2 regions of the Tolypothrix sp. VBCCA 56010 genome follow, and region 1 is predicted to be linked to the other one. Evidence: riboswitches for the same ligand, from Rfam matches in the RefSeq annotation. Region 1 holds a riboswitch; the other holds the start of a gene.
The links. A riboswitch is a leader RNA that binds a small molecule or an ion and turns the genes downstream of it on or off. The one in region 1 is predicted to bind cobalamin.
Positions count from the first base shown of each region.

Region 1 (25,731 bases):
GAACCGCTGCACCACAAGTATCGCCCAAAGAGTTTTGCTGAATTGGTGGGTCAAGAGGCGATCGCCTTGACTCTCACTAACGCTATTCGCACAGCTAAAATAGCCCCAGCATATTTATTTACTGGTCCGAGAGGGACGGGGAAAACCTCTAGTGCGAGAATTCTCGCCAAATCCCTCAATTGTCTTAATAGTGACAAACCCACAGCAAAACCTTGCGGCATCTGCGATGTATGTCAGGGAATCACTAAAGGCTATTCTCTAGATGTAATAGAAATCGATGCCGCCAGCAATACTGGTGTCGATAATATCCGCGAACTCATTGAAAAGGCGCAGTTTGCCCCGGTTCAATGTCGCTATAAGGTTTATGTGATTGATGAGTGTTTAACAGGAGACTCTCTAGTTTTAACCAGTGAAGGTCTTGTTAGGATTGATGACCCTAACATTAAGGGTAAAAAGGTTCTCAGTTACAATGATGCAAATCGAAAGTGGGAATTCCAAAAAGTTGTCAGATGGTTAGATCAGGGAGAACGTCAGACTCTGGTTATCAAGACAACAAACCGAGAAATTACATGTACGGGTAATCATTTAATCAGGACAGTTGAGGGATGGATACCAGCAAAACACCTGAAAAAAGGAGCGAAGATACTATCCCCTGCGAGTGTGGATGCGGCACCCTCATTGACAAATTTGGCACGGATGGATATATCCGGAGATTTGTCAGAGGACACCACTTTAAAAACAATACATACGGGCAAAAATCATACGATCTGGAATCCATTCTTAAACAAGCTGAACTACTGCGACCTTTCTGTGCTTGCGGATGTGGAGAAAAGCTTGATGTTCCAGCCTTTTTGCGAAAAAAAGGCAAAGGACTTGTCACCATACAATCTCACTGGCAAAAACATCCATATCAAAAAGGACACGGAATTTGGGAACTTAGAACAAAAAATTTCCTTGCCGAAGCCGAGATTTTGTCACCAGAAATACTGGGACTTATTTATGGAACCTTGCTGGGAGATGGGTCTATCACTTACCCAAATAAACACAGTAGATTCCCTAGATTATGTTGGACACACGCAGAAACACAGCAAGAATGGTTGGAATACAAAGCCGATCGCCTTCAAAAACTGCGACCAAAGCTACGATTTGCGGCTAATAAGGGATACGGAAATACATCACTTAAGAGCAAAACATTCTGTCATCCCCAACTTAAAGATGTCTTTGACATTGTTAAACCGAATGGGGACAAAAAACTCGTCTCTATCGACTGGCTTAGTAGAATTACAAAAGAAGGACTTGCTTGGTGGTTTTGTGATGATGGTTCACTCAGCCTCAGTCCACAAGGAAGTCCACAGATTCAATTGCATACTGAAGGATTCTCTGGGGAAGAAAATCAAATTATTGTCAGATGGCTTACAAAAATGGGTTACCCAACAAAAACAAAGTTTTACACAAGGAGTAGCACAGGTAAGACATACCACTACATATCGATGGGAGCGAACACAAGTAGAAAATGGTTGGCAGACCTCAAACAATATTCCATACCCGCAATGGACTACAAATTTGGAAACGGTCGAATCTGTCCACCTCGCTGGAGTTGAGCAAGTTTATGATATAGAAGTTGAGCATAATCACAACTTTGTGGCTAACGGTCTGTTAGTCCATAATTGTCACATGCTCAGTAATGCGGCATTTAATTCGCTACTAAAGACACTAGAAGAACCACCGAGACACGTTGTCTTTGTTTTAGCGACAACAGACCCGCAAAGAGTTTTACCAACGATTATTTCTCGCTGTCAAAGGTTTGATTTTAGGCGAATTCAGGTAGAGGCAATGGTGAAGCATTTGAAAGCGATCGCCAGCCGAGAAAATATCAATATTTCTGATGACGCTGTAAAATTAGTTGCCCAAATTGCTCAAGGTGGATTGCGCGATGCAGAAAGTTTGCTCGACCAATTAGCACTATTATCGGGTGAAGTGACACCAGAGCGAGTTTGGGATTTAGTCGGTTCGGTAAGCGAACAAGAAATGCTTGTATTGGTGAACGCGATCGCTGACAATAATCCGGAAGCGGTTCTTGACAGCACCCGCAAAATCCTTGACCGTGGTCGCGAACCTTTAACTATTCTTCAGAATCTTGCCGCATTCTACCGCGATTTACTCATCGCTAATACTGCACCCAAACGCCAAGATTTAGTTACTTGTACAGACCAAACTTGGAAAGCGATCGTTGAATTCGCCCAACAGTTAGACATAAATACAATCTTGACAGGACAGCAACACCTGCGAACCGCTGAAGTGCAAATCAAAAACACCACTCAGCCGCGTTTGTGGTTAGAAGTCACATTGCTAGGCTTATTACCCAGCGCCAACACCCAATCCGCAGCCCCAAGCCTAGCACCCATCACTACCCCAACAGCATCGCCAAGCAATCATCGTCCCCCCACTCCCTCATCCTCCCCCACTCCCCCATCTCCCTCACCTCCCCCATCTCCCCCCACTCCCCCACTCCCCCACTCCTCCACTCCCCCCACTCCCCCACACCACGCTTCCCCCACACCTCCAGCAGAATCCAACGATGCTTCACTTGCAGAAACTTGGCAAAAGGTAGTGACTTACCTACCAGTTTCTACAGGTTCATTGCTGCGTCAAATGTGCCATCTGATTGAGTTTGATGGTAATCTTGCTCGGATTGGAATTAAATCGCCAGCTTGGTATAAAAGGCTTCAGACAGAGCAGCCTGTAATTGCCACAGCCTTTGAAAAAGCTTTCCAGCGTCAGATAAAAGTAAATCTAGAATTAATTAGCGGGTCGTCACCACCTTCTACTCCCCCAAAGCCTAACGACGTAAAAGCGCAACCTCCGCCGAGTTCTCAAAGTAATAATCAAAGCGATAATATAACCCCGCCAGCAGAAGTTTCCCAACCAGCAAAAAACCGATCCGCAAGAACTGAATCTCCCTCAGTTCCGCAAGCAGTGCAAATGCCTCCACCGCGATCGCCTGCACCACCTTTCTCCGTCGCTGATATGGAAAATGCCGATCTAGTGGCGATCGCAGCTCGAGGTCTGGCGAAATTTTTTGATGGTCAAATTATCCGCTTCACAGAAGAAGTTGTAGAAGTGTCAGATACAACTACACCTGATTTGTTAGAAGAAGCGGAAGAAGATTAGGGAATTGGGAATGGGGCATGGGGCATTGGGCATGGGGCATTGGGCATGGGGCATTGGGCATTGGGCATTGGGCATTGGGCATGGGGAATAGGTAATAGAAAGAAATTGTCTCCCTTGTCTCCCTTGTTCCTAGTCCCCAGTCCCCAGTCCCCAGTCCCTAGTCCCCAGTCCCCTGATGCAGTGTTTTCACCCATTTCAACCGCTTTGGTCTGACTGACACGCGGGCAGTGGCGCTACTCATGACTACAAACCAGTGGAACATGTATATAATTCCGCGTAATGTCTGAAGCAAAGGCACAAAGTAGCTAGAAACGCGAAATTTTTTCTCTTTATCTTGACGTATCCGCTTTAGACCTGCGAACATACCCGCCATTGACATGGTGACTGTCAAGCCGCTGACTGGACTTAGAATTGGTGGACGATGACGGGCGATCGCCATCAATAAATCTGGTACTGCTGCTGTCGGTAAAATATACATAATCAGCAAAAACATCAGCAAATCCCAGGTTTTACTTCTCCCCATGCGGTTACGGAGAATTAAATCCCAGTAATCTAAATAGCGCTGATATCCGCCTTCTGCCCAACGGTTGCGCTGATGCCAAAGAGCGATCGCATTCGTCACGCCCTCTTCTTCCACCGCTGGATTAAAAGCACAATCAATATCCCAGTCGTTTAAATGCAGGCGGAATGTCAAATCCAAGTCATCGGTGATGGTTTCTTCATTCCAGCCCCCGCAGCATTCCAAAGCTTCGCGCCGGACAAATTGACCATTTCCCCGCAGCTCGCCGATTCCACCAATGGCAATCCGCCGCTTTTGGAAAACGGCATCAACTGCCATTTCTGCCATTTGACCTTTTGTCCAAAAGTTTTCTTTGGCGTTGGCGATCGCTTTTCGCACCTGCACCGCCCCCAGCTTTTCTTTAGCAAACAAGGGTATTACCCGCAATAGCAAGTCTGGCGACACAATCGCATCAGCGTCAAACACCGCTATAATTTCCCCTTGTGTCAGTGGCAAAACTTGATTTAATGCCCCTGACTTACCGCCACTCGCTTCTGCTGAACGTCTTAATACTTTTAGGTTATTGTATTTTTCCGTTAGTTGTGCTAATACCTGCGGCGTTGTGTCGCTGCTGTTATCGTCAATTATCCAGACTTCGTAATTCCCTTGCGGGTATTTTAGACTACAAAGATTCTTGACTAAATTGGCAATAACTGCTTCTTCATTTTTAGCCGCCACTAATACAGATACTTTTGGTAAATCACCCAGCATTTCCTCTTGGTAGGGGAAGAAATTATTCTCCCCTACTAAGTGTTCTTTGCCCGGTCTAGCAAACACGATTCTCAGAGCGTGAATTCCTAAGATAGTGGTCAATCCGAGGATAAAAATAGAACCCCAAGAAACTAAATGTAAAGCGATCGTGCCGCTCCAGACTACAGTCAAAACTAGAGCGGCTTTTTTTCTCCGACCTTGAAACCGGGATGGTAGAAACACGGGATCGGTCTCTACTTCCTCTAACTCATCATCTCCCGATACATCAGAAAATAAAGAGTTGAGCGGATCAAGCTCGTTGTAAGAATCGTTTTCGGGCCAGGAATTCGCTGGCATAAGTTACTTGATTCAATAACCAGTATTTGTCTACACCCATAAAGAAGCTGGGTATCAGGTAACACCAAACTGTGCAACCTTCACACACTTTTAGCTTACCTTGAGATTGGCGATACTTTTCCACTTCTTCTGACTCACGATAGAGTTCGTAAAGTCGCCCGTTAATCGGAACTCCGGTTTGGGCAAAATGGTAACAAGGTAGTAGCAGCTCGTCATTGGGAGAAATCGCAATCACGGCATCCACCGCCTTACAGCGGGGATTTTTAGTGTCATTGCCCCCAGCTTCAATAAAAGCCAATGCAGCCTTATTGTACCCGACATTTTTATATTTCCTCGCAGTAGCTTCGATTGCCGCTACCATTTCTGGGGTAGGGTTCTTATTAGAGTTGTATTGGTCATAAGCTGTAAAAGCAGGGTTTAGCCAGACGCGAACACCTAGTTTTTGTCCTAATGCTGCGACTTCTTGAATGCGATCGTAATTTTGGGCAGTAACGGTATGATTTAGTACCGGGTACTCTCCTAAAGATTTAGCGATCGCTACCGACTCTACCAAATTGTCAAAAATCTTCACACCACGCGAGTGATCGTGAGTTTCTGCATCCGCACCATCCAAAGAGAAATTCAAAAAGTCTACTAAACCTTGAATTTCCTTAGCTTTTTTCGGATACAAAATGGTATTCGTCGTCATGCTGGTATAAAAACCCCGCAGTTTTGCCTCGGTATAAATCTCCCCGACATCATGTCTTAATAAAGGTTCGCCACCCGTAAAGTCTACATATTTAGTCCCCAAACGGCGTAAATCTTCTAAATTACGCTTAATCGTTTCCAAATCAGCTTCTTTTCCCGGTTCTAATGCCCAAATGTTGCAAAAGTGACACCGGGCATTACAGCGATACGTCAAGTAATAATTTGCAACCAGCGGAGCCATAGTGTAAACCCACTAAAAGTTTTCCTTAAGACATCTTTAAACGGAGTTAACCAACAGTCAACATTCTTTTGGTAGTGGTTGGTTGTTAGTGGTTGGTAGTTGGTGGTTGGTAGTTGGTGGTTGGTTGTTGGTGGTTGGTTGTTAGTGGTTGGTTGTTAGTGGTTATTCTACAACCATTACCGATTACCAATTACCAATTACCAATTACCGATTCCCCATTCCCCACTCCCCACTGCCCACTGCCCACTCCCCATTCCCCATTCCCCACTCCCCACTGCCCACTCCCCACTCCCCCCATAGTTATGAATAACAATTTTTTGGGAACACTATTCAAAGCTACCTACATCCCCGGTTGTCAACTAACTAGAGGAGTATTAAATTATGTCTTTTGAGCAACTCCAGCCAGCGACTCAACAACAAGCAAGCGTCTACTTACCTTACGTTCAAACCAGCAAGCGCGATTTTTTGCGTTATGCCATCGGTCTTTATCAAAAAGGCGTTTTGGAGGGAAAACGCAAAATAGAGGGCAGCGAACACGTTCCCTTTGTCGCTACTTGGAATATTGCCACCCTACCGTCAGACTTAACTCGTTGCCGATTGCAGTTTGATGGCGACGCGGAATTAAGTTATGAACTGATGATGGCAAGTTTCGAGTTTATTAATTTTTTAATTGAACTGATGGAAAATTATAAGCGCTATCGCATAACTGATTTTTCACAAGCATTTTACCGCAAACTGCTGCGTGTAGAGGAATAAACAAAGCAAAGCGGGGAAATATAATTCAATAATTCTCAGTTTTAGCAACTTCGCCCAAAAAAGGTACGATTTCAAGCTAGAAAGTATCCTTGAAATTTGGGCGATCGCTTCAGTCAACGAGTTTGGTAGCAACCTTGAAAGCGAACTTCGACCTAGAATTAGGATCTAACTAGGTTCTACTTTCTTTTGAAATAAGGAGTGCATGTGTGCCAAAATCTGCTAAGTATTTGCTCATTGGCTCAACTGAAAGTTACAGTGGCAAATCTGCCACAGTTTTAGGTTTGTCGCATCTGCTAAAGCAAAAAGGATTAGATATTGCCTACGGTAAACCGTTAGGTACAAGTTTGAGTGAATTTGAAGGAAGTGTAGTTGAGGAAGATGTGCAATTTATTGCCAACAGCCTCAATTTACCTTCAAACCGGATTGCACCGACAATGCTTGCTTTAGATGAAGTAGCTATACAAAAACGCTTGCGTGGAGAAGACAAAACTGATTATCGTGCCACTTTAGGACAGCAATATTTACCAATTTTTGGCGGCGATTTGGTATTGTTAGAAGGCCCTGGCAATTTGTCAGAAGGCAATTTATTTGACTTGTCTTTGCTGCAAGTGGCTGATGTTGTTGATGCAGCTGTGTTGTTGGTATGTCGTTATAAATCGCTGCTTTCAGTTGAGGCACTTTTAGGAGCAAAACAGCGGGTAGGCGATCGCTTAATTGGTGTTGTCCTCAACGATATCCCCGGAACTCAAATAGAAGAAGTTGATGCTCAGTTGCGTCCGTTTTTGGAACAACAAGGTATTCCCGTACTGGGAATGTTGCCGAAAAATGACTTGCTACGCAGTGTTAGCGTTGGCGAATTGGTAAAGCAGTTAAATGCCCAAGTTCTTTGTGGTAGCGATCGCCTAGATTTAATGGTTGAGAGTTTAGCAATTGGCGCGATGAATGTCAACTCCGCAGTGAAGTATTTCCGCAAACGGCGAAATATGGCGGTAGTTACAGGAGGCGATCGTGTGGAAATTCAACAAGCTGCTTTGGAAACGTCCACTCAATGTCTCATCCTTACCGGACAACTCCCACCACCTTCGTTCATCCTCAATCGCGCTGAAGAACTAGAAATCCCCATTTTGTCAGTAGATTTGGATACCCTCACCACTGTAGAAATTGTTGATCGTACTTTCGGTCAAGTGCGCGTCCACGAACCGATTAAAGTTCACTGTATTAGCCAATTGATGGCTGAACATTTTGATATTAACCGCTTGTTGTCTCAACTCGGCTTAAATCCCGCAGTGGCTATCCAGTGAAACTAGTGTAATTCGTCAGCTAGGCTGATGGAAGACAAGGTAAAATCCTCCTGAATGGCGTTATCTATGAAGTATTGAGGATGGTCTGGGAACCCAAACCATCCAGCTATTAAATTCAGCAAGCAAAAAATTGTATTAATGTTTCACCACAAGCCGATTCGTATTTACACTCTGTTTGGTAGAATATCTGGGTTGTTTAATCTGATTCTGTCCATCTTTGAGTCAGTCCATAGACCTTATTAACCTCGATACATTAGCCCAAGAACTGGCAACTATCCAGCAAACAGGTTCTAAACGAATCGCCTTGCTTGGTTCTCGCCACGTTCCGATTACGCATCAAAATCTGATTGAGATGATGACTTATGCCCTGGTTCTATCAGGGAATCGCATCATCACATCTGGTGCTACAGGTACCAATTCAGCTGCCATCCGGGGAGCAATGCGGGCTGATGCCAATTTATTAACGGTGATTCTACCCCAAAGCTTGGAACGCCAACCCAATGAATCGCGACAGCAATTAGAACAGGTAATGCATCTGGTTGAAAATCCCAGTAACGATCATCTGTCTCTTGCTGAAGCTAGTTACCTGTGTAACAAGGAAATTGTTTCTCGTTGTCAACAATTAATTTGTTTTGCTTTTCACGACAGCCGCACTTTGTTGCAAACTTGTGGGGAAGCAGAAGAACAAAGAAAAGTGGTGACATTGTTCTACTTTGATTAGTCATTAGTTATTTGTACGAGTGTCGTTGGTATGTGTATTTTTGACCGCTGACCCCTTCGGGGTTCGCCAGGTGCTTCAAGTCGGCACAGCCGACGGCAGGTGCTACAACGGGGGGAACCCCCGCAACGCACTGCCTCCACGGACACGCTGCTCAAGTCGGCAAAGCCGCCCACACAGGTGTCCTCCCCAACGCACTGGCTCACCAATGACTCTTGACTAATGACTAATGACTAATGACTCTTGACCAATAACCAATGACTATTTTTTTGTACTCTATCGCAGCCGCTGCGGTGCTAATTTATCTGCCGTTTTTGGTAGTGGGTTATGCTCGTATGCGTGTGGGATACGATCAATCTGCTCCCCGCGCTATGTTTGACAAACTACCACCCTACGGACAAAGAGCTACCTGGGCACATCAAAATTCTTTTGAAGGATTTATGATTTTTGCTGCCGCAGCTTTGATGGCATACGTAACGAATGTGAATTCTCCTATCGCAGTAGTCGCAGCGATCGCTTTTGTTGCGGCTCGGTTGCTATACTCAATCTTTTATATTTTGAATATACCCCTTTTGCGATCGCTCATGTTTGCTGTTGGCTCCCTCAGTTGGGGTACTCTTTTCGCCCTCAGCATCATTCAAGTTAGCTAATTGGGCATAGGGCATGGGGCATGGGGCATGGGGCATTGGGCATAGGGCTTTTCCTCTTTCCCCTTTCCCATGAGTCCCTTTTCCCCTCTTCAAATCCCCAGTCCCTAGTCCCTAGTCCCTAGTCCCTAGTACCTAATCCAAAATGTTCTATGGCTTCTACCTATTCCTTTGATATTGTCAGCGATTTTGACAGACAAGAATTGGTCAACGCCGTCGATCAAGTTGTCCGAGATGTTAAAAGCCGTTACGATCTTAAAGACTCTCAAACTACTGTCGAATTGAACGAAGACAACATTACCATCGGCACCGACAGCGAGTTTACCTTAGAGTCTGTACACACCATCCTGCGCGAAAAAGCCGCCAAGCGCAGTCTCTCTCAAAAAATCTTTGATTTTGGCAAAGTTGAATCAGCCAGCGGAAACCGCGTCCGTCAAGAAATCAAACTCCAAAAAGGCATTAGCCAAGAAATTGCCAAGCAAATTTCTAAATTGATTCGTGACGAATTCAAAAAAGTACAAGCGTCAATTCAAGGTGACGCTGTACGAGTTAGCGCTAAAAATAAAGATGACTTGCAAACTGTAATTCAGCGGTTGAAGCAAGAAGACTACCCGGTGGCTCTACAATTTACGAACTATCGGTAATGGGTAATGGGTAATGGGGAATGGGTAATGGGTAATGGGTAATGGGGGGAATCAATAATTAACCACTATCCACGCTCCCACTAACCACGCTCCCACTAACCACTATCCATGCTCCCACCCCCGATGCTTTTTTGAAATGCTGGACGTTGAGCTATCTGCTTGATGTAGTTCAACACAGCTGGGTAAGCGCTCAAATCTAATTTGAGCATCATAGGAATGTAACCCAGAACAGAACCCACTGCTACATCAGCAACGGTGAATTCATTACCTAGTATGAAAGGTTGCTGCTCTAGAATTTGATTCAGGGGAGTCATCAAGCGGGGCATTTCTCGCTCTCGATTAGCTCGACAAAAACTCCTGTAGACAAGCTGGAATTAGCAAATAACACCCACTGGGCAATTTTGGCGCGTTCCTCTACTGAAGATGGCATTTTGCCATACTTTTCGGCGAGATACAGTAAAATTGCTCCTGATTCCCAAAGCTGAAAATCTCCGTCTACAATTGCCGGGACTTTGCCCATCGGATTGATTGCGAGAAATTCAAAGCTGACGGTGTTCTCCAGCTTGCATATCAAGCTTGACAAATTCGTAGGGAACACTGAGCTATTCTAGATACCACTTGAAATTGATGCGCGACTGCGATCGCCACCGTCAAGCTTCAACATAATTAAAACAAATTAAAGAACTTTGTGCGTGTGGGAATGTTGTTTAACGTTATCTTCCTTGTTAACAACTCGTTTGGCATTTAGTACGCGCTTGCGCTCGGTGGAATGCTTGAACTCTGTATAAGTTGTACCTTGAGGAATCAGGGATTTTGCGGTTTCGCGACGCTTGTAAGTGCGAGCAGCTGCAAACGCTCTGGGCACAAATTCCTCGCCAAATTGAGCGTTGGCAGGAAAGCCATCTGGTAAATATTGCGTATCTTGGTCTAACACAGATGCCAAAGTTGTCCCACAAGCCAACTTATAGGAAGTGGGAATACCTTTAAAAATCGCTTCTAAAGCCGCAGAGGGAATAGGTTCTATAACTTCGACTTGATGAACTTCTCCATCTTCTTTGATGAAGCACGTAGCCAAACCGATAACGATGTAATCATCACCGGCTAAATCGGGAGCGTTGGCGTAGGAAATTGCAGTTGTCATAAGAAAATCTTCGCTCTTAACTTAAAAGTCAGATTCAGAAATTGGGTACTGTCAAGAAAATTCTTACTTTTCACAAAAAAAATTTATTCATTGATGTGAACGATCGCAAATTTTCTGGGAATAATAAACCGTCGAGGTTTTTAGGTTCGCCTAAAGCCGTTGAAAAAGAAGGGTTCTTAAGTTCGATTTGGAGTTTTCACATTCCCCAGTACCCGCCAGTCCCACCGGAATGGCTTGTTGGCATTCTACCAAGTTGTCGCTCTTACTTGTTGACTAGTCTATTGGATTGAGGATTGCTGTTTCTGGAATTGGACTTGGGGATGAAGTATCTATTATCAGGTTGAAGCATCAATTATTGGTATAGGGCGAACACTCCCACTTGTACTTGATACTTGTACCCAAGTACTCATAGACACCTTAACAAGTGACACAGGGACGAAACCACTCTTCACAAGAAAATTATAAGTTGATCTTACAGAGCAAGAGGCTCAGGCAGGAAAATATGAATACAAACCCATTTTTAGCATCTGAGAGTGAGCAAACTTACCTAAATAAAGCTGTTTTAAAAAACACAAGTTATGCTCAACAGCATCAGGCTAACAGTAGCGGGGAATCTGCTAATAAAGACAGTTACTTACGCTCTTGTGCTTTAAGATTAGCCGAACAAGGAGATTACACCGAAGCGATCGCCCTGTTAAGTCAACTAATCAACCGTCATCCCCACAATGCCGTAGACTACAATAACCGGGGGCTGATTTATTTTCAAAGTGGTGAAAGACAAAAAGCGTTCTGGGATTACAACAAAGCATTACAACTCAACCCCAAGTTAGCCAGCGCTTATAACAATCGCGCAAATTACTACGCAGCTTGTGGAGAATTAACATCAGCCATCGCCGACTACGACCGGGCGATTGATTTGCACCCCAGCCATGTCCGGGCACAAATTAACCGAGGTATCACCTTACGTGATTTGGGACAATACGAAGAAGCAATTGAGGCTTTTGAGATAGCACTACTTTTCGGTCAACTTGAAGACCACATTTTAGCAGAACGCGGCAGAACTTATCATCTGTGGGGCGATTGGAATTATGCGATCGCTGATTATCGCCGCACTTTAAATCAACTACCGCTCTTAAGCACTCGTAAGGATGAACGTAGCTCGCGTTTACGTTTAAAAGTCGAAAATTGGTTGGGTGAGTTGCTGTGTTCTTAAATTCGTAGTAGGCGTTTTAACGCCTATTTTAAGCACACACGAGTGCTTACTACAAATTACTTCGCTGCAAACGGGGTGTATTTGCCTCCCCTACCCTCAACAATCGTTTGGGTATTGGAAATAAGCATTTTTTGGTAAGTTTCGCCCTCACTGCCCTTTTCCCCCAAACCATCGGCAAACAGTTCTTGTGGTAAAACCTTAACATTCGCGTTTTTGGCTACCGCTGTAATTAGCTTGGGATTAATCGTTGTTTCCGCAAAAATCGTTGGTACACCGACTTTTTTGATATCTTTTACCAATCCACTTAAGGAGTGCTGCTAGCGTCAAATTGGGGAGTTATCGTTCTTGACAGCAGCAACGAATATTTTTAGGGCGATCGCTTGTTGAGCAAGCTTCCTTGATTCTTTTTTGATGAGCCATTTGTCGGAGTTGACAAAAAAACTGAAGCGATAATTTTTGAAGTTTTTAACGAACTGAAATCGCAAGAACTTAGTAGGGTGCGTTATAACGAAGTTTAACGCACCATTAATGGTCTTCTGATAATTTGCTTTCTTAAAACTTATATAAATCACAAGTGCGATCGCGAATTACGATGCAAAATCACCCACGTTACCACTGGTGTACCAATTAAAGCAGTAACCGAATTCAAAGGTAAAACTGTTTGACTTCCGGGAAATTGCGTTAGTAAATCTGCAATTAATGCTAAAATTGCACCCATAATTGTGACTGCTGGAACCAACACCCGATGGTCTAAAGTATTTAATAGACTGCGACACAGGTGAGGAACAGCTACACCCAAAAATGCCACAGGACCGCAAAAAGCGGTAATCGCTCCTGCTAAGATAGAGGCACTGGTAATAATCCAGAATCGTGCTTGTTGGACAGTTAAACCGAGAGTGAGAGCATGGGTATCGCCTAAAATTAGAACATTCAAGGGTTTAGATAGCAATAATGCTATTAATAAACCGAAAATGATTATGGGTATAAGGATTGTTAATTGTCTCCAAGTGACACCGGAAAAACTACCAAAAGTCCAGATTAAGTAGCTTTGAATTTGAGTGCGATCGCTAAAATTTAGTAAGATGTTCACAATGGCGGAAGTTGCGTAACCAAATAATAATCCTAAAATTAATAACGTCATTGTATCTGATACCCGCTGCGAGACAATTAACACCATTCCCAACACGACAGCAGCACCAAAAGAAGCAGCTATTACTAAACTTAAATCACCGAGTATCCCGGAATTTTTGAATAATAAACCTCCACCAGTTGCGCTAACGGTGAGGAGAACTAAAGCGACTCCCAAGGAAGCACCAGAACTAATTCCTAATATGAATGGTCCTGCTAATGGATTTCTAAATAATGTTTGCATTTGTAAACCGCTGACACCTAAAGCAGCACCAGAACAGGTTGCAGTTAATGCTTTAGGTAAACGAAATTTGAGGATAATATTTGTCCAGGTGGGTTGGGAAGATTCTCCACCAAGTAAGATGGTGATGACTTCTTTGATAGGAATTTGCACGGAACCAAAGGCAATATCGAGTAGAAAAGCAAGAATTAATATGCTAGTTAAACTGAGGAATATTACAGGCATAAAATAGGACTTACGCAAAAAACATTTGTAACCCTCTTTCCTTCTCCTTACGGAGACGCTGCGCGAACGTCTTCTTCGTACCTTCTCCTGTCGGAGACGCTGTGCGAACGCGGTTCGTTTTTTCATTCTTATGCCCAAGTCCTAAAGAAAGTTACTTCAGCTTTTGGTAATAAATTAGTTGATGATTTGGTAATAGTTCTGGATGCATAATTTTGACTAAATCGGATAAAACTACATCGGGGTTACTAGTTCCACTTTCCCAATAGTCATTACCCCCATTATAATTCACGCGAAGGTTATTATTATAAACATTACCCTTTTTAACCGCGTTGAATTCTCCATAGCGATTATCTTCGCTTATTGCATCTTTTAAACTTTGCCATGACTGACTAACATTTAACCAATAATCTGCCTTGATAGCGCGTGCAAATACATCTTCAAACGATAAAGGTATACTACCAGAAGAATTATCTACACAAAGATAATCAGCACCTGCATCAGTGAAATATTTGGCAGCATAACTTTTACATCCTGGTGCATACCAAGTCCCTTTAAAGTTAAATCCAGTAAAGACGGTGGGACGTTTTTTGAGAGATTTTACTTTTGCAGCTACAGCTTTGTATTTTTGCGATGTCTCCTGAAAAATTTTCTCTGCAATCTCATCTTTATTAAACAATAAAGCCGTAAACTTTAACCATTCCGCATGTCCCAACGGAGAAGTTTCCATATATTCTGCATTTATGGCTACTTTTAAACCCGCTTCTAACAATTTGGGATGACTATCTATTTGAGGGTTCCCTGTACCATATGTTATTACTACATCAGGGTTAAGTTCTAAAACTCGCTCAATATTCAAGTTACCATTACTCTCGACTTCAACGATTTTTCCTGCTTTGATATTTTCAACTACTGCTTGTGTATTCACTTTTTTAGTATCGCTGACAGCAAGTAGTTTATCGGCTATTCCTAATTTAGCAAAGTGAGGTAAATGAGTTGTGGAAAGCGAGATAGCCGAATTTACGGGGACAGTAATTATTTGACTTTTATCAAACCCTGTTGGTACAGGTGTCCCACATTGCACTAAAACATATTGAAAACTCGTTTTAGCATCGCGCCAAGGATTTTTTACGGTGATAACTTTATAGTTTTTCTGATATTCTACAGTAAAACCCGTGGCGTAATTCACTGTCAACTTATTCGGGAAGTAATCAGTATTTGGATTATAGTTTTGCAGGCAAGTTTTTGCATCTGCTAATTTCTCAGGAGGATTGATTATATTGTTACAGGAGACGATGAAAGTAGCTACACAGAAAATTAAAGAAAAAAAGATGCTCCATTGACCTAGGCGAATTTTTAAAGTCATTATATGAAAGAATGTACTAAGTAAAAATTTCTCCCGCTTTCAACACTAAAAGTTGAGGAAACTTTGCGTGAGATAATTCCTAAACCGAGTCTGATGGATATATATGTTGAGTAACTTTATTACCTTGAACTAAATGTTCATTAACAATTCTTTCTGCTACCTCTGGTTTAACGCAAGTGTACCAAGTTCTATCAACTGAATGATAAACTACAGGACCAAGTTTACAAACTTCTAAACAACCAGAAGTTCTCACATCAATATCTAACTTTGCTTTGGTTACTGCTGATTTTAACGCTTCAAATATAGGTTGCCAATTTCGGGAAGGATAGCAGCGTCCGGAAGTACAAACTGCAATATAAGGACATTTGAGGGGATTTTTAGCAAATGGTATCGATTTTTTACCTAATACATAAATGTCTCGAAGTTCGTTATAAAGTTCTAATTTAGTAAAATTAGCTTTCCCTTCAGGTAAGAGATTTTCATCTTCAACGTAAGGATTGGGTAAGAAAATTGTCATCGCTTGTTCCCCCGCACCATTCCAAAGTTGAATTCCCCATGTTTTTGGTGTTCCTTCAGGATTAAGACGACGATAAAATGCACCTTTATTAATTAAACGTTGTTGTCGTAGTTCTATAGGTGTTTCCGAATTAGGACCACCGAAATTTTCTTCAATACATAAATGAAAGTGCCAATCATTAGCGATGATTGTCAGATATCCATCGTAAAGAACGCATTTTTTTGGTGCTTCGTGAAATTCTAATTCTAATACGCTACCTTGTTCGATATGTCCTAACCCTACTTGATGCCAATTTTCTTGGAATAAGGTGTAAAGTAAACAAGCGAGAGTATCACTATTGCAATCAAAGTGTTCGTATTCAATTTTCCAGCCAGTCAAAGTAGTTTCAGTGATGATGCGATTTAATGGTGTTACCCAAGTTTTGAATTCATTCATGATTTTTTCAAGGAGGAAATTTAAACGCAGAGGGACGCTAAGGTAAGCGCAAAGGAACGCGGAGTTTTTGTAACTAGTTTTACATATTTTTTGACCAAAGATTACAACAAGTGCAAAAAACTTAAAATTTCCAGTTCAATCCGACTTGAAAAACTCTCCCCGCATCAGGATACCCGGCAAATAACTGATATCTTTGGTCAAAGATATTATCTACGCTACCATTAATTATTAATTGCTCGCTCAAAGGTATTCGCAATTTTATATCAAATGTTGTGTACCCCGGTAGTGATTCAGTATTGGTATTATTCGTCGGATATGCACCTAATGAGTGCATGAGGAACCCTGCATATAAACCTTTATAATTCTCATAGGAAATACCCGCGTTGATACTATCTGCACCGGCAAATCTTAATTCTTTATCTTCCTCCGCAGAATTTGTACTTTCGAGAATCCGGGGGTCATTTGCCGTATAATTCACAAATGCGTAGATATTATTGACTAATTGGAGATTTAATGAAGCTTCAATTCCTTGTGTGCGAACTAAGCCAATATTTTCGTAAGTCGCTACGGTAACTGCGGAGTTATAAGCAATTAAGTCAGAGATGGTGTTGTTGAAATAAGTCAAACGCAACAATCCAAATTCACCTAATTTTTGGTCAATTCCAATATCGTAACTATCACCTTTTTCCGGTTTAAGATTGGGATTGCCTACGTAAGTACCACCGTTTGCGTATAAGTTGAAAAGGTTGGGTGCTTGAAAATTTCTAATATAGTTAGCGCGGATGGTAGTAGAATCAGAAAGTGCAAGTTTTGTACCGACAGATGGTGAGGTAAATGAACCGTTAGTTAAGCTGTTAAAATCTTGTCGCAAACCAAAGTTAAGACTAAAACTTGGCGTTAAATCTATTTCATAACGAGCAAATATTGCACCTTGTTCAATACTATCGTCGTAAGTAATGCTGTTGAGATTTGTGGAATAATTGAAGGTGCTATTTTTTGCGGCAACGCTGCGATAATCAAAACCATAAGTTAAAGTTTGATTTCTGGCAAATTTCCAGTTATGGTTGACTTGAACTCCATAGGAATCTTGCTGATTATCAAACCTCCTTTGGGATGAAGCTGGTAATGTCAGATTCTCAAATTTACTGTTGAGAAAATCAGCGTAAAATTTGGCGGTAAGTAACGAATCTTCACCTTGTCCAAGTTTAGAATTCCAAGTTAAATCTGTGAGTACTTGGTCGGTGTATTTGCGATTATTATCAGTCAAGCTGTTAAAATATCCCTGACCAAATCTAGGCAGGGGAATGGGGACACCTCCGGGAACTCCCTGTTCTTTACCCAAATAAAGCGCGGAAAATGTCAGGGTATTGCGTTTACCTAAATCTGCTTGGAGTTTGACGTTGAAGTTGTTAGCAAGAACATCATTATTCTTTCTTGTTCCCTCAAAATTTGCTTCGGGAATGGAATAAGGATAATTATATTCAGCTTGAGTGCGGTTGTACCCGATAGAATATCCCAGATTTCCAGCTTTTCCGGTAGTTTGGATACTCTGCTGATTCAATCCATAAGCACCAGCAGTTACCTTGACTTCAGTAGTGGGTTTGTCTGTCGGACGACGGGTGATGATATTGATTACCCCACCGATCGCACCGGAACCATACAAGGTAGAACCACCACCCGGTAATACTTCTATGCGTTCGATGATATTGCTGGGAATTTCTGACAAGTCAAACCCACCGGAACCCAGGTTGTTAATCGGTTTACCATCTAACAGAATCAAGACTTGACTGCTGTTAGAACCGCGAATGAATTGACCGCTTAATGCTTGAACTTCCGTACCAGTAGTTCCATCAGGAAGAACTCCGGGAAGAAATCGTATCGCTTCTCGGACATTTCTCGCTCCTTGCGCTTCGATTTCTTCACCTGTAATTACGTACACAGGACGGGTTGAGTCTTTCACTGTCCCTTCAGTACGGAAGGGAGAGAAGACTGGTTGATTCAGTAGTTTGTCGATGACGTTTAATTCAATGTCTGCTTCTTTTTCCGGTGTCGGTATTTCATTTGATGGGGTATTCTGTGCAGAAACCTTTCCCGCATTGAATATTGTAGATATAGCTATCAATTTTATAATTAATAAAAATTCCCAATAAACACTTGCACGAAAAGTATACATAAGACTTGTCGCTGTGAGTTAATTCGTTTATTCCGCAAACAAAATTTAAATCTGCTTTCTCGAAAACAGACTTATGACGATAAAGACTGTTAGTGTCTTAATGCTTTCAAAGCAAAATTACCAAGACACTAAATAACTAATGAGAAGAATTCTTAACAAATCAAAACAGTATTTGATTGAAAGTAATATATGAATTGGAATTTATATCTGTAGCTTGCAAATCAAAAATTCTGACGTATCATCCGTACCTCGCAGATGGGTGTTTAATGTTACTATCGGCGGGCATTCTGACTCGGAGACTAGATTCCACGTCTCATCACAGTTGCGGGACAGTGCCGGATTTACACCGAACTTTCCCCCTTGCGTCTGATGGCTGTTCTCCATCAGAACCGATCGCATCAAAGTAGCTTACCACTTTTACCATTTTATTAACATTTACATTACATTTTTTAATATTTGGCGATCGCTAAAATTCTCCAGCCTGACTTAATAAGAAAGATTCTTACTAAAATTAAGGATGTTATTTGAGCATTAAAGCTACTTCTTTGTCAAAATCAAATGGGATTTGATAATGATTGTTATCAATATCTAATGATAATCGTTTTCGTTAGATATTTTTTGGTTGTTGTTCTGAGTAGAAGCTGGCGATCGCTCGAATAAGATACAAAAGTCAAACGCTTAACCGTGCATGAGTGAAACCGTTTATGTGGAAGGATGAAGTGCTCGAAGAAATTTATAAAATTCGAGAAGAACACGCTAAGGCTTTCAACTACGATTTGAAAGCAATTTGTGATGACTTGCGACACAAGCAAGCCGCAAGTGGCAGACAAATCATTTCAACACCTCTTAAACAGCCGTTGAAGCCGCACAACAAATCGCTGCACCCGACCGCTTGAGAGTTATTTGTTGGGTGCTTGCTAAGGTTACTTGCTGCCGCCGATCTTGGTGGTTTAACCGCTAAGTTATCAGTGCAGTAAGGGGATATATTTTTTGGTGCTAGCTAGAACCTGGAAAAAACCTTTAACTACGGTAAGACAAAAAATTGAATAATCTAAAATATGTTTTTGTAAGTTGAGTTTGTAACAGCCTGAGCGATGGCACGCACGCACAATATGTACAAATTTGCTGCTGCTGACGAAAATGAGATGATTGTATTCGGTGCAGCAAAGCCTAGAGAATCTCGGCAGCAAGTTTATGATTGGATAAACTTTATGAAGCAACAAGGGATTCAACGAGTTTGTTGTTTGCTTTCTAATTCTCAGTTGGCTCGTTATGAAAATCTGCTAGAGATATATCAGTCTGAATTTGGTATGGAGCGAGTATGTTGGGCACCAATTGAGGATTTCCAGCTTGCTGAGTTGGAAACTTTGACTGAGAAAATCTTACCATTTTTAGCGATCGCCAATCAACAGAATGAGAAAGTAGTTGTCCATTGTTCTGGTGGAGTTGGACGCACGGGACATGTGCTTGCTGCTTGGTTAGTCTACAGTCGAGGTTTATCTAATTTTGATGCGATCGCTGCTGTGAAGCAAACTGGAAGAAATCCTGATGAAGCTGTGATTGTGGCTTTGCTAATAGGTCGAAATCCACAGAAAGTTAAAAGCAAACTCAACGCACTTTTAGATAATTGTCGTCGCACTATTTAGGTGTTTGTCGGATTTACAGCGTTTACCTTTATCTAATTTGAAACTGCTTTAATTTTGTTGACTGCAAAACCCTTGCTTTGCCCGTAGCGGACAGTTTTGAATTCGACTTGATTTGCGTTTGGGTTATAAAGGGTGTAGGTTGCTTCTCCAGGAGTGCGTCCTACGTTACCTACGCCAATAATTTGACTTGGGGTCATTTTTATGGTGTTATTATAAGCTTGACTATCGAGGGTGGTGACTGCTGTGGTGATGGAACCTGCTTGTAGTTGGTATTGAAAAGATAAACCAGAACGACCACAGAATAAGTTATTGGCTTGCATCCGGGACAGGCGATCGCACATAATAATTGGCGAAGTTTCTGGTGTTAATTTTTCGCTCACAGATACGCTTGTTCCGTGAATTAACAAACAATCGAATTCAAAGAAGCCAAAATCTAAGTTTCTAATCCATTGCACTGTCTGACGAGAAACAGATTCCCACAATAATTTTACCGTTTCTCCTCCATATTTCTCTAACAACTCAGTCGGTTCTCCGTTAGCAGCAAGACCGTGTAAAATTAAACATTATCAAAGGCTTCATAGTTGCCATGAATACATGATATTACCGCTATTTTCACGCTTTAATCTCCTCTGTAAGTAATTGTTTCGCCTGTTCTTGGTAATATAAAATGGCAGATTCAGACAAACAGCAATCTTGTAATGTTTGCCTGAAGTTGACTTCATCTAAGTTTTCTGCAAAAATTTCTAAACCACTAAAACGTTGTGGTCTACCTTCTAAATGCCGGGGTGAATTTAATTCCACAAAATCACTTTTGGCAACACCAACAGTAAAATCAGCGTAGAGATACCGTCCATCATCAACATTAAAAATGCCTTTAGCGCGGGTGACTTTTCCATAAGCACCCTGTGTTATTTCATACCAAAACTCTTCTAAACTGTTTTCCTCGACGACTTCACCAGTGCAGGAAAAACGCTATATACCTGGTGTCATAGTTTGAATATCAACTCCTGGTATAATTTCGTCTGCCCAGGAGTGCCATTCAGAATCTTTTAGGTGTGGTGGTAGGATGGCTATCGCTCGATACGGTAGATCATTTAAAATTTGCTTGACTGCGCTTAATTCCAAATAAAATCCCAATTCTATATAGACAGCATCTGAAGAAGCTAGCTGGTTGATAAACTCAGCTTGTTGAGTGTCATTAAAGACTTTAACTCTAGGAAATTGAGCAGCGATGCGTGTCTGGTCAATGGGAACAGTGCCAGTACCAGGACTAAAATATAATACGTTTTCATCCTCTCTTAAAGCCAGCTGTTGGGAAATCCAAGTAGTTTTGCCACAGCCAACCGAACCGGCAACAACGGTGATTATTGGCAGCATATAATAATGATAATCATTTTTATGATAAAATCAAGCACTTATCAGGTGTGAAAGTGCGAGACTTGATTTAACAATTGCTGGTACAATCTTTTCACTCGCCATTCTCGCCCCAGATAAATTCCGCGCAGTTGGTCCGACTTGTAAAGCTGCTAACCCACCCATCAGAAATAATTCACAAGCTGGTACGCGCAAATGTTCATCTAAAACTGGCAAATTATTAACTATCTTGATTGGGTAAGCTGCGAAAACTTCTTTTAATAAAGCTTCAGATGTGGCATCAAATTTAGTGCCGGTGGAAAGCCAAATTCTACTGCATTCATCTTGACTACCATCACTGCATTCGACTCGCCAATTTTCACCAAGGAATGAAGCTTTGACAATTTGACAGTTTTCCTCAATCTTCAGATTACCACTATGCGCTTGTCGCCGCAATTGCATTCCCATTTCTAGTGTCATGGAACCACCGTTACGCGCTTGCACAATCATGTCAAAGCGCTTTTGATAATCTTGTTCAGCAAAAAATCCCTTGAGATACTTCGGTCCCAACCAACCCGGTTCGGCATCGAATAATTTTTCTTGCATCTGTCGGCGCATTATCAGGTGAACTTTTGCACCACGGGAAATGGCACCTACAGCCAAATGTCCGCTGGTTAACCCACCACCGACGATTAATACTTTTTCACCCGTTAAGTTTAAATTACGTAAATCCACTGAACTTGAGTGGCAAAGTCTATCTTCAGGATACGCTGACTCAATCTGGTTTACCCAATCGGGTATCTGAATTTTAGCGCTATTCGTTGCCGATACCACCCGCCGCGCAATAATTGATTGTCCATCTTGCAACCACAAACGCAAGCGAGGATGAATTGGGTGAGGCAAAGGTTCAATGCGAGTTACCAAACCGGGAATTACTTGCTGTTGCAATGCAAAGCGCTGAATTACATCCTGACAAAAATCTGCAAATAGCTGAGTTCCCGGTAAATCATAAGGTACGTGTAATTCAGTTGAGCGATTCTCAGCAAATTTACGCAAGCCGAAATGATTTGGGTCGGGATGATGAACGGCAGGCGATCGCAAATGGGGAATTTCCAAAGCTGCAAATTGTTGATTCCAGCGACTCATCCACTTACCACTAGGGTCAAACACGAGAAACTTACCTTGCATACTTTGTCGCTTTTGCAGCAAGTGAGTTACTAATGTTAATGCATGAGGACCAGCACCGATAATTGCTAAGTCAATTTTAATAGGTAAGGATGGCGGAGTATTTTCCATTTTTCAATAATGATAATCATTACAAAGTTATACTAAACATTCGTTTAGTAAAGAGTGAACTTCGCTATTATTCAGATGCTTGCCTATCAAAACCAATTGATTTTTCGGCTGAGTTTTCCATTCATCTGCATCTAATTGATAACGCGATCCACTAAGTTGAAAAATATGTCTTAAGTTACTGTCGCTGAACCAAAGTAGACCTTTAGCACGAAAGACATTTTCTGGCAAATGTTCGGTGAGAAATGTTTGAAATTTGTGGATATCAAAAGAGCGATCGCTTTCAAAAGATACAGAAACAAATCCATCATTTTCTAAATGATTAGAGTGATGCTCATGATGATGATGATGCTCATGATGGTGATGTTCGTGAGTATCTTCTGACACTTTAGAAGTATACTTATCTATTGGAGTCAACTCCACATCTAAAATTAAAGGTAGCGCTACTTCACCGTATCTAGTATGTAGGATTCTCGCTCCTGCTTTAACGTCCTGAATATAAGCTTCTAATTCCTTTAATTTTTCTGGAGTTGTGAGGTCAGTTTTATTTAGCAGAATTACATCTGCATAAGTTATTTGTTTTAATGCTGCATTACTTTCGTAATGTTCCGGGGTAAACGCCTCGGAATCTACCACAGTTATCACAGAATCCAGTTTAGTTAAATCCCGAAGTTCTGTACCGAGAAAGGTAAAGATAATCGGTAGTGGATCGGCAATACCAGTAGTTTCAATTACCAAATAATCGATGTTATCTTCTCGCTCTAGAACTCGATAAACAGCATCAACTAAACCATTGTTAATTGTGCAACAAATACAACCATTGCTCAGTTCTACCATATCTTCATCCATTGATACGAGCAATTGACTGTCTATATTAATGTCCCCAAATTCGTTGACAAGGACGGCAACTTTTAAGTCATGCTTATTCTTAAGAATTTGGTTAAGCAGCGTGGTTTTACCACTTCCTAAAAATCCAGTAATAATTGTGACTGGCATTCCCCATTTAGGAATGTCGAGTACTTCAGTATCAGTTTGGCTTTTAATCGTTGTGTTAGTCATATTCCCTGCTTGATTTTTTAGTTAAATTCAGAAAAATTATTCTGTTCATCAATTGCTTGTTGCAAAAGCGATCGCCTCTACTTTTTGATAACGATTATCATTATATATAAAAAAACGCTAGATGCAACCTAAATTGTAAAATGATGTAAATATGCGATGCTTATGGCAATAGCGATCGCTTTATGCTAGGGATTGCTAAAGCGTTGCGATCGCATTGACAATCGAGTATTCCTGAATTGAAGGATGAATCGTCATGCAAAGAATAAATATCTTGAGAAATGCATGTCGCAATTTATACTAGCTAAATAAATAAATTTTACGAAATAATCTTTAATAATAACAAAGCAATAATATTGAGCTAACAGCTAATAGATGATAACTATATAGTTTTAAAACCAACAGCTATTAACTATTAGCTGTTGGTGATTAGCGATCAGGTAATTGTTCGACTTCTGAGCCATCTTTATTTATAATCACGACCTGACGCTGGTTAGGGTCAAATCGATTAGATTGTTGTTGCATAATAGTTTTATTTTCGCGCGGATCGAAGTTACGGCTAAATTCTGCTTGCAAACCGTTGACACGTCCTTCCATCAACTTGACTTCAGTGCCAATTTCTCTTAATTTGTCTTGCTGTAACCAGTGATAAGGCAAAAGTTGTACCAAGGCAGATGTAGCAGCGACTGAAATGACAACATTAACCCCTATCTTTACCGTCGTTTCCAGTGCCATCACTTGATACGAGCGTTGCCGAAGATGCCGGCGCGGTCTTGGAGCAACCCGACGTTTTTGTATAGGTTCTAGTGGGGGTCTGGAAGGTTGAAATGCATTCATAGTATTAAAAATAACCTCGCGCTCTGCTGTCATACTGACCGTACAAATCTAACCAAGACTAATTACGGTTTTATTTAGCTGTCATATTACTTCATTTTTTCGAGATTGCTACACGTGTATTAATAGTTAAAAAAGAAACCTGGCAAACGTAAGTAGTCAGTTGCCGACAATCCACGGTATCAAGCCGCAAGATGGAAACTGCTTTCGTACTGCCAGGATTATTAGCTTTTTGATACTTTGCCAGGGATGGCAGATGGGGATATTAGCAATTAGGGATTGATGAAAAACTTATGTTATTTTTTCCTAATCCCTAATTTACAGTCCGAATATCAGGCAGCTTAAGATTTGTAAAGTTCTGTTGTTAAACGCAAAGCCAGAATCCCTGGAATTAGCGCCACAACGAGAGCTATGAAGACTTGAGTATCTGATATATGCATAAAAGCGAATCCTCCAAATCGAATCGGAATTTTGATCGGTTCGTTTACTACTTTTCCGTTCTACAACACTTGGACAAAGCTAGACAAAGTTAAACAGTGTTAGACATTGACCGGATTGCTTCCTGCTTCAATCTGGCAGTGTCGGCACTCACCAGTCCACAGGCTTAAATTCGGATAGAACTTATCCTATTTCAAATTGTATTTTACCTTGAAGAACAAGAAACTTTGCTACTTTACTCCGTTATTTTCAGTCCTATTGAGGTCTGGGGGTTTCTCGACCACCGAGCTTGCGGTTGGACTACTCTTAAAACTTTTGTACAAGTACTAAGCGCCTTAATTTTTTTCGCGATTGTTTCGCGTTCTCACAATCATAACAAATTTTCTGTTGGACAAAACATCCATTATTGTCTAGCCCAACAATTTAGTTACAGTTTCTAGCCCTGTTTTGCCAAAATTGGGGAATAACTTGTTACAAAAAGCAATTATTGGGTATGGGGCATTGGGCATGGGGCATTGGTTATTTGTCAAGCTTTTTTAGAAAAAATTATTAATCTATGTTTTATCTGGGTATAGATTTTGGGACTTCTGGTGCTAGGGGTGTGGTGATTGACTTTGAAGGCAATATGCTTTGGGAGGTGCGGTATCCTTGGTCTATGTCAAATGAAGGTAAGACAACTTGCTGGCAAACGGCTTTGTTTACCTTGTTAGAACAAATCCCCTCAGAATTGCGCCTTAAAATAAAGGCGATCGCTATCAATGGAACTTCCTCTACCGTCATGCTGTGCGATGCCGCTGGAAAGCCCGTAGACGCACCGCTGTTGTACAATGATGGGCGGGGTGCAGTCATGCTGGAACGCTTGCAAAATGTCGCACCCGCCAATCATACCGTATTAAGCGCTACT
Region 1 is NZ_JBPAOH010000048.1:2,955-28,685, reverse strand. Features, by position in the region: gene dnaX (DNA polymerase III subunit gamma/tau) at 1-3,171, shown strand, start outside; gene AABK37_RS17840 (hypothetical protein) at 3,168-3,365, opposite strand; gene AABK37_RS17835 (glycosyltransferase) at 3,329-4,777, opposite strand; gene AABK37_RS17830 (radical SAM protein) at 4,731-5,705, opposite strand; gene AABK37_RS17825 (hypothetical protein) at 5,819-6,097, shown strand; gene ebsA (type IV pilus biogenesis protein EbsA) at 6,087-6,461, shown strand; gene AABK37_RS17815 (phosphotransacetylase family protein) at 6,668-7,762, shown strand; gene AABK37_RS17810 (DNA recombination-mediator protein A) at 7,980-8,483, shown strand; gene AABK37_RS17805 (MAPEG family protein) at 8,738-9,130, shown strand; gene AABK37_RS17800 (YajQ family cyclic di-GMP-binding protein) at 9,280-9,771, shown strand; partial or broken gene AABK37_RS17795 (glutathione S-transferase family protein) at 9,867-10,435, opposite strand; gene AABK37_RS17790 (hypothetical protein) at 10,448-10,912, opposite strand; gene AABK37_RS17785 (tetratricopeptide repeat protein) at 11,415-12,125, shown strand; gene AABK37_RS17780 (metal ABC transporter substrate-binding protein) at 12,182-12,424, opposite strand; partial or broken gene AABK37_RS17775 (manganese ABC transporter ATP-binding protein) at 12,475-12,601, shown strand; gene AABK37_RS17770 (iron chelate uptake ABC transporter family permease subunit) at 12,694-13,719, opposite strand; gene AABK37_RS17765 (ABC transporter substrate-binding protein) at 13,871-15,082, opposite strand; gene AABK37_RS17760 ((2Fe-2S) ferredoxin domain-containing protein) at 15,162-16,034, opposite strand; gene AABK37_RS17755 (TonB-dependent receptor plug domain-containing protein) at 16,156-18,207, opposite strand; cobalamin riboswitch at 18,468-18,616, opposite strand; gene AABK37_RS17750 (hypothetical protein) at 18,912-19,103, shown strand; gene AABK37_RS17745 (protein-tyrosine phosphatase family protein) at 19,320-19,853, shown strand; partial or broken gene AABK37_RS17740 (metallophosphatase) at 19,886-20,416, opposite strand; partial or broken gene AABK37_RS17735 (GTP-binding protein) at 20,466-21,230, opposite strand; gene AABK37_RS17730 (FAD/NAD(P)-binding protein) at 21,261-22,502, opposite strand; gene AABK37_RS17725 (CobW family GTP-binding protein) at 22,530-23,558, opposite strand; gene AABK37_RS17720 (hypothetical protein) at 23,985-24,392, opposite strand; gene psaM (photosystem I reaction center subunit XII) at 24,731-24,829, opposite strand; gene AABK37_RS17710 (FGGY-family carbohydrate kinase) at 25,384-25,731, shown strand, end outside.

Region 2 (4,969 bases), on a different contig from region 1:
ATCGCATTAATGAAATGCTGTACTAAGTAGAGTAGCAGTGTTTTCTTCCAACCAATCTGACAACAGCAGCATTCTCGCTACCGCATCTACTACGCTTTGGTGAGTTACTTTCCCTTCAATCAGCCATCCTGTCCAATAGACAATGCAGCTTGCTTGTTGTAAACGCCAAACTAATGTTAGCGCTTCTAGCTCCAATTGTGAAAGGCAAACGTGTTTAGCATACCCAGTGCTGAAAGCTTTGACAAATTCTAAGCTCGGTGCTTCCCCAGAAAATCGGGTAAAATGGTCGAGTGCTGCAACGTAATCCATTAACCGCAAGTCAAAAGTAGCAAACTCGAAGTCTAAAACTCCCACTACACGATTCTCCAGCAGCAAAACGTTAGGAGACAAGTAATCCGCATGAGTTGTTTGAACTGGAAGGATTTTGTAAAGATTAGGTGCAGCTTCAATAACTTCTGTCAATGTCTTTACAAGGCGCTGTTGCTGCATTAAAGTCAATTTAAGCAACTTTGGAATTTCAAGCGGTGTGACTAACGGATGAATATGATTCAAATCTCCCCATGCGGGTAATTGAGCCATTTTTCCTTCAAAATCGAATTTAGCAAGGGCATGATGCAATTCTCCAAGCGTCTGACTGATAGCATGGGTATGAGCGAGATTTTGGCGATCGCTGCTGTTACCGGCAATGAAAGGAAGCAAAGCAACACGCAGTAGTGAGTTATCCTGCTTAACTGTAACCAGCGTTTCTCCAAATGAAGTTGGTATGGGAGTTGGAACTACAAACGATAAATTGCGCGATCGCAAGTACGCTAGCAATGAATGTTCGTACTCAATTTGTGCAGTAGTTATAGAATCGTTGTATAATTTTAAAACGTATTTTTCTGTCTGTGTCTCTACAAAAAAGGTTGTGTTGACAGTACCTTGGTTCGTTGGTTGAACTTTTAAGATTTCGAGAAATGACCACGCATTCAGAAGAGCGATCGCATCTTCTTTAGATAACTGTGAGTGTTGAGAATTTCCCATGAGTAAATAAAGTAGGTTAGGATATTCTTAGTACAAGCACAAATTCATCACGAATTAAAATCAAGAAAGCTCTGCGTACCTCTGCGATTACTCAGCGCTCCTCTGCGTTGAAATTAGATTTATCCATATTTTAAGAAAGATTAGGCATTCGTGATGCACTAACTGAGGAACGTGATATGCTAGATAAGCTTAAAGTTAGGAAACTCCGGTGCAATTCCGGGACTGTGCCGCAGCTGTAAAAGGTTTACCTGAGTCAGAATGCTAACTTAAGCGGTGTCTAACAAACACTTATATTATCTATTCCCTGCGTCGCACGGGGAGTTACTGCCATGTCATGTCCAACCCTCGAACTAGCCACATTACCAGTATGTCCGGGTTTATTTTACGCTACCCCGGCACGAGATGGAATTCTTTCTCGGATTCGGATTCCTGGGGGAATTATCAATAGTCAACAAGGACGTGTTTTAGCAGAATTTGTAGAAAGCTTTGGTGAAGGATATGTTAATGTCACCAATCGAGCAAATTTGCAAATCCGAAAAATTCAAGGTGTTACCCCAGAAGTTCTAACAACGTTGCAAAAAGTTGGACTTGCAGCAACTTTAACAGAAGTCGATCATCTCCGCAACATTATGGCGAGTCCGACAGCGGGAATTGACTCGTTAGAGTTGATTGATACTCGTCCTTGGGTGAGAGAATTAGATGCATATATTTGCGGACATCCAGAATTAAAAGGATTATCAGCCAAGTTTAGTGTAGCGTTTGATGGGGGTGGGGCAGTTCGAGTGTGCGATCGCCCTAATGAAATTATATTTAGTGCCATCGCTCTTTCTGAAGACTGCGGAATGGTTGAAAACAATATTTACTTTCAGCTTATACTAGGCGATGCGACAAACATCTTACTTCAACCGAAAGAATGTTTAAGCGTGGTGGTGGCGATCGCGCAAGTTTATCTGGATAATGTAGATCAAACTAAGAAAAGCAAACTCCGTTTAAAACACCTTTTGCAAGATAAAGGTGTCGAATGGTATTTACAACAAGCTCAAGGTTATCTTCCTTTTCCTTTATTAAAGCGATTAAAACCAACTTTAGATAAAAGTATAAATCCCAAAAACTATAATTATCTGGGAGTTCATCCCCAGCGACAATCAGGACTTTCCTACATTGGAATTATCTTACCGTTGGGACAGCTTTTAAGCAAACAATTACACTCTTTAACAGATTTAGCACAAACTTATGGCAGTGGAACGCTCAGATTAACACCTTGGCAAAACTTATTAATTTCCGATATTCCTAACTCAAGCATTCCCCACGTCAAAGATGAAATTGAACGCTTGGGTTTACATTGGAATGCAAATCACATTCAAGGTTCTCTCGTAGCTTGCACAGGTAAAACAGGCTGTGCATCTTCTGCTACCGATACAAAACAACAAGCCTTAGCTTTAGCAGATTATTTAAAAAAGCATATCACCTTAGATGTACCTGTAAAAATTCACTTTAGCGGATGTCCGAAATCCTGCGCTTATCATGGCAAAAGTGACATCACTTTATTGGGTACTTTAGTTGAGAAGGATGAAACATTCGTCGAAGGCTATCACATCTATGTGGGGGATAAACAGCAGGCATTTGGACGTGAGTTATATCCTAACGTCTGTATTCCTGAAGTACCTCACCGGATTTTGCAGATGTTGCAAGTATACCATGTTAAGCGTACCCAGCTTGATGAATCTTTTGGAGAATTTACGAATAGATACACAATTGCCAAATTGCGGCAATTATTTGATGAGGAAGGGCAATAGCCGATGATAGATTATATACGTGATGGTGATGAAATTTATCGGCGCTCTTTCGCGATTATTCGCTCAGAGGCAAATTTAAACAGCTTATCTGCGGATTTAGTATCTGTGGCGGTGCGTTTGATTCATACTTGCGGTATGACTGATATTATCACAGATTTAGCCGCTTCAGACAACGCCGTTGCCGCAGGACGTGCAGCTTTAATAGCGGGAAAGCCGATTTTATGCGATTCGCAAATGGTAGCAGAAGGCATCACCCGCAAGCGATTACCAAGAGAAAATCCTGTAATTTGTACGCTTCACCATCCAGAAGTCCCAGCTTTAGCACAAAAGGTAGGAAATACACGTTCAGCAGCAGCTATGGAACTGTGGATACCACATATGCAGGAAGCAGTAATTGCTATAGGTAATGCACCAACGGCACTTTTTCGCTTACTAGAAATGCTTGATGCGAAAGCGCCAAAACCCGCTTTAATTCTCGGCTTTCCGGTTGGTTTTGTCGGTGCGGCAGAATCGAAAGCGGCTTTGGCAGAAGATAGCCGTGGCGTGCCTTTTATTACTATACATGGACGACGCGGTGGAAGTGCAATGGCAGCAGCCGCCGTGAATGCGATCGCCAAGGAGGAACAATAATTATGGTAAAATCTGGTTGTCTCTATGGTATCGGTGTCGGTCCTGGCGATCCGGAATTGATGACGTTAAAAGCGTTGCGGCTATTGCGGACTGTTCCTGTACTCGCTTATCCGGTATCGTTTGGTAAAAGCCTCGCTCGCTCAATTGTCGCCGAATATCTACCTGAAGGTCAAATTGAGATACCCATGCTCTTTCCCTTCAAAATTGACGAATCTGCCCAACCTTATTATGATAGTGCTGCGGAAAAACTCGCCGAATATCTCAGCGCTGGACAAGATGTAGTTGTACTATGTGAAGGCGACCCGTTTTTCTACGGTACATTTATGTATCTTTATACTCGGTTATCAGAACGATTTCCTACGCAAGTCGTTCCCGGTGTATCGTCTGTGATGGCGAGTGCATCAGCTTTAGGCGTACCGCTGACTTATCGTAACGATGCTTTTCTGGTGTTATCTGCGATACTTCCGGCTGAAGAATTATTGGCGAAATTAGCAGTTGCGGATGCTGCTGTCATCATTAAGCTGGGTAAGCACTTTACAAAAGTTTACGAAGTGCTGAAACAATTGGGATTAGCTGAGAGAGCAAAATTTATAGAAAAAGCCACAATGCAGAATCAGCGGATTGTACCTTTGAATGAAGTTGATCCGACAACTGTACCTTATTTTTCCTTAATTATGATACCGAGTCAATGGCAGCCATAATGAAAGCATCTGGATGGCAATGCAGCCCTGCGACGAGCAGTTGCACTCACCATTTTGACGAAGCTAATGCACGATAAGTCATAGTTGAGCGATCGCGTGGGTCAGTTGTTAGTTAATTGCGGCGTGAGTGTGACACTTCTAAGTACTATTTTGCATTAATTCGTAGCTTTTTTAAACGCAGAGAGAAGTTTGAGCGGAGGTTTCCTCCGTTCGCCCTTGGCGTTGCCGTTGGCGAAGCCTCTCGAAGAGAAGGCATCAAAGCTTCGGTGGGAGTGCAAAGGTAAGCGCAAAGGTGAATCAGTCGGCGGAGTCGGTTTCCTGAGCCAGCCGCGTGCGCGGGTTAAGAGCGTTGAGCGGACTGGCGTTCCCGTCGAACTGATGAACCCGAAGGGTACGCAGAGTCTTCGTTCAGATTTTCGCTACGAACTTATGCAATGTTGTACTTAGTAATGTTATACAACATTAAGTAGGTCGGTAGAAATAAACATAACTATGTAACAGTATGTAAATTAGGCTCAAAGCCTTACCCCAACTGCCAACTCCCTACTCCCTACTCCCTACTCCCTTGTCATAACTACGATTTTTAATGCCGACCTACTTAGCATTATCAGAACGTGTATGAAATGGTTCCTTGGACTGTGAATGGCGCACCTGGGTAAATAATGTTTCTATTTTGAGCTGTCTCGTAATATTCAACGTCAAAGAGATTTCTGATATTGAGGGCAACCCGCCACGTATCGCGTTTGTAGAAGATGGTGGCATCTGTTCTGAAGAAGCTTGGCAATTCAAATGTGTTCGGTAAATCCCCAGGTCTATCTC
Region 2 is NZ_JBPAOH010000276.1:110-5,078, forward strand. Features, by position in the region: gene AABK37_RS40230 (phosphotransferase) at 7-1,023, opposite strand; adenosylcobalamin-variant (AdoCbl-variant) riboswitch at 1,211-1,295, shown strand; gene cobG (precorrin-3B synthase) at 1,353-2,819, shown strand; gene AABK37_RS40240 (precorrin-8X methylmutase) at 2,823-3,449, shown strand; gene AABK37_RS40245 (precorrin-2 C(20)-methyltransferase) at 3,452-4,150, shown strand; gene AABK37_RS40250 (TonB-dependent receptor domain-containing protein) at 4,758-4,969, opposite strand, start outside.
Region 2: it holds a riboswitch for cobalamin, as region 1 does, so the genes downstream of both, cobG (precorrin-3B synthase) here and AABK37_RS17755 (TonB-dependent receptor plug domain-containing protein) in region 1, are expected to answer to the same signal.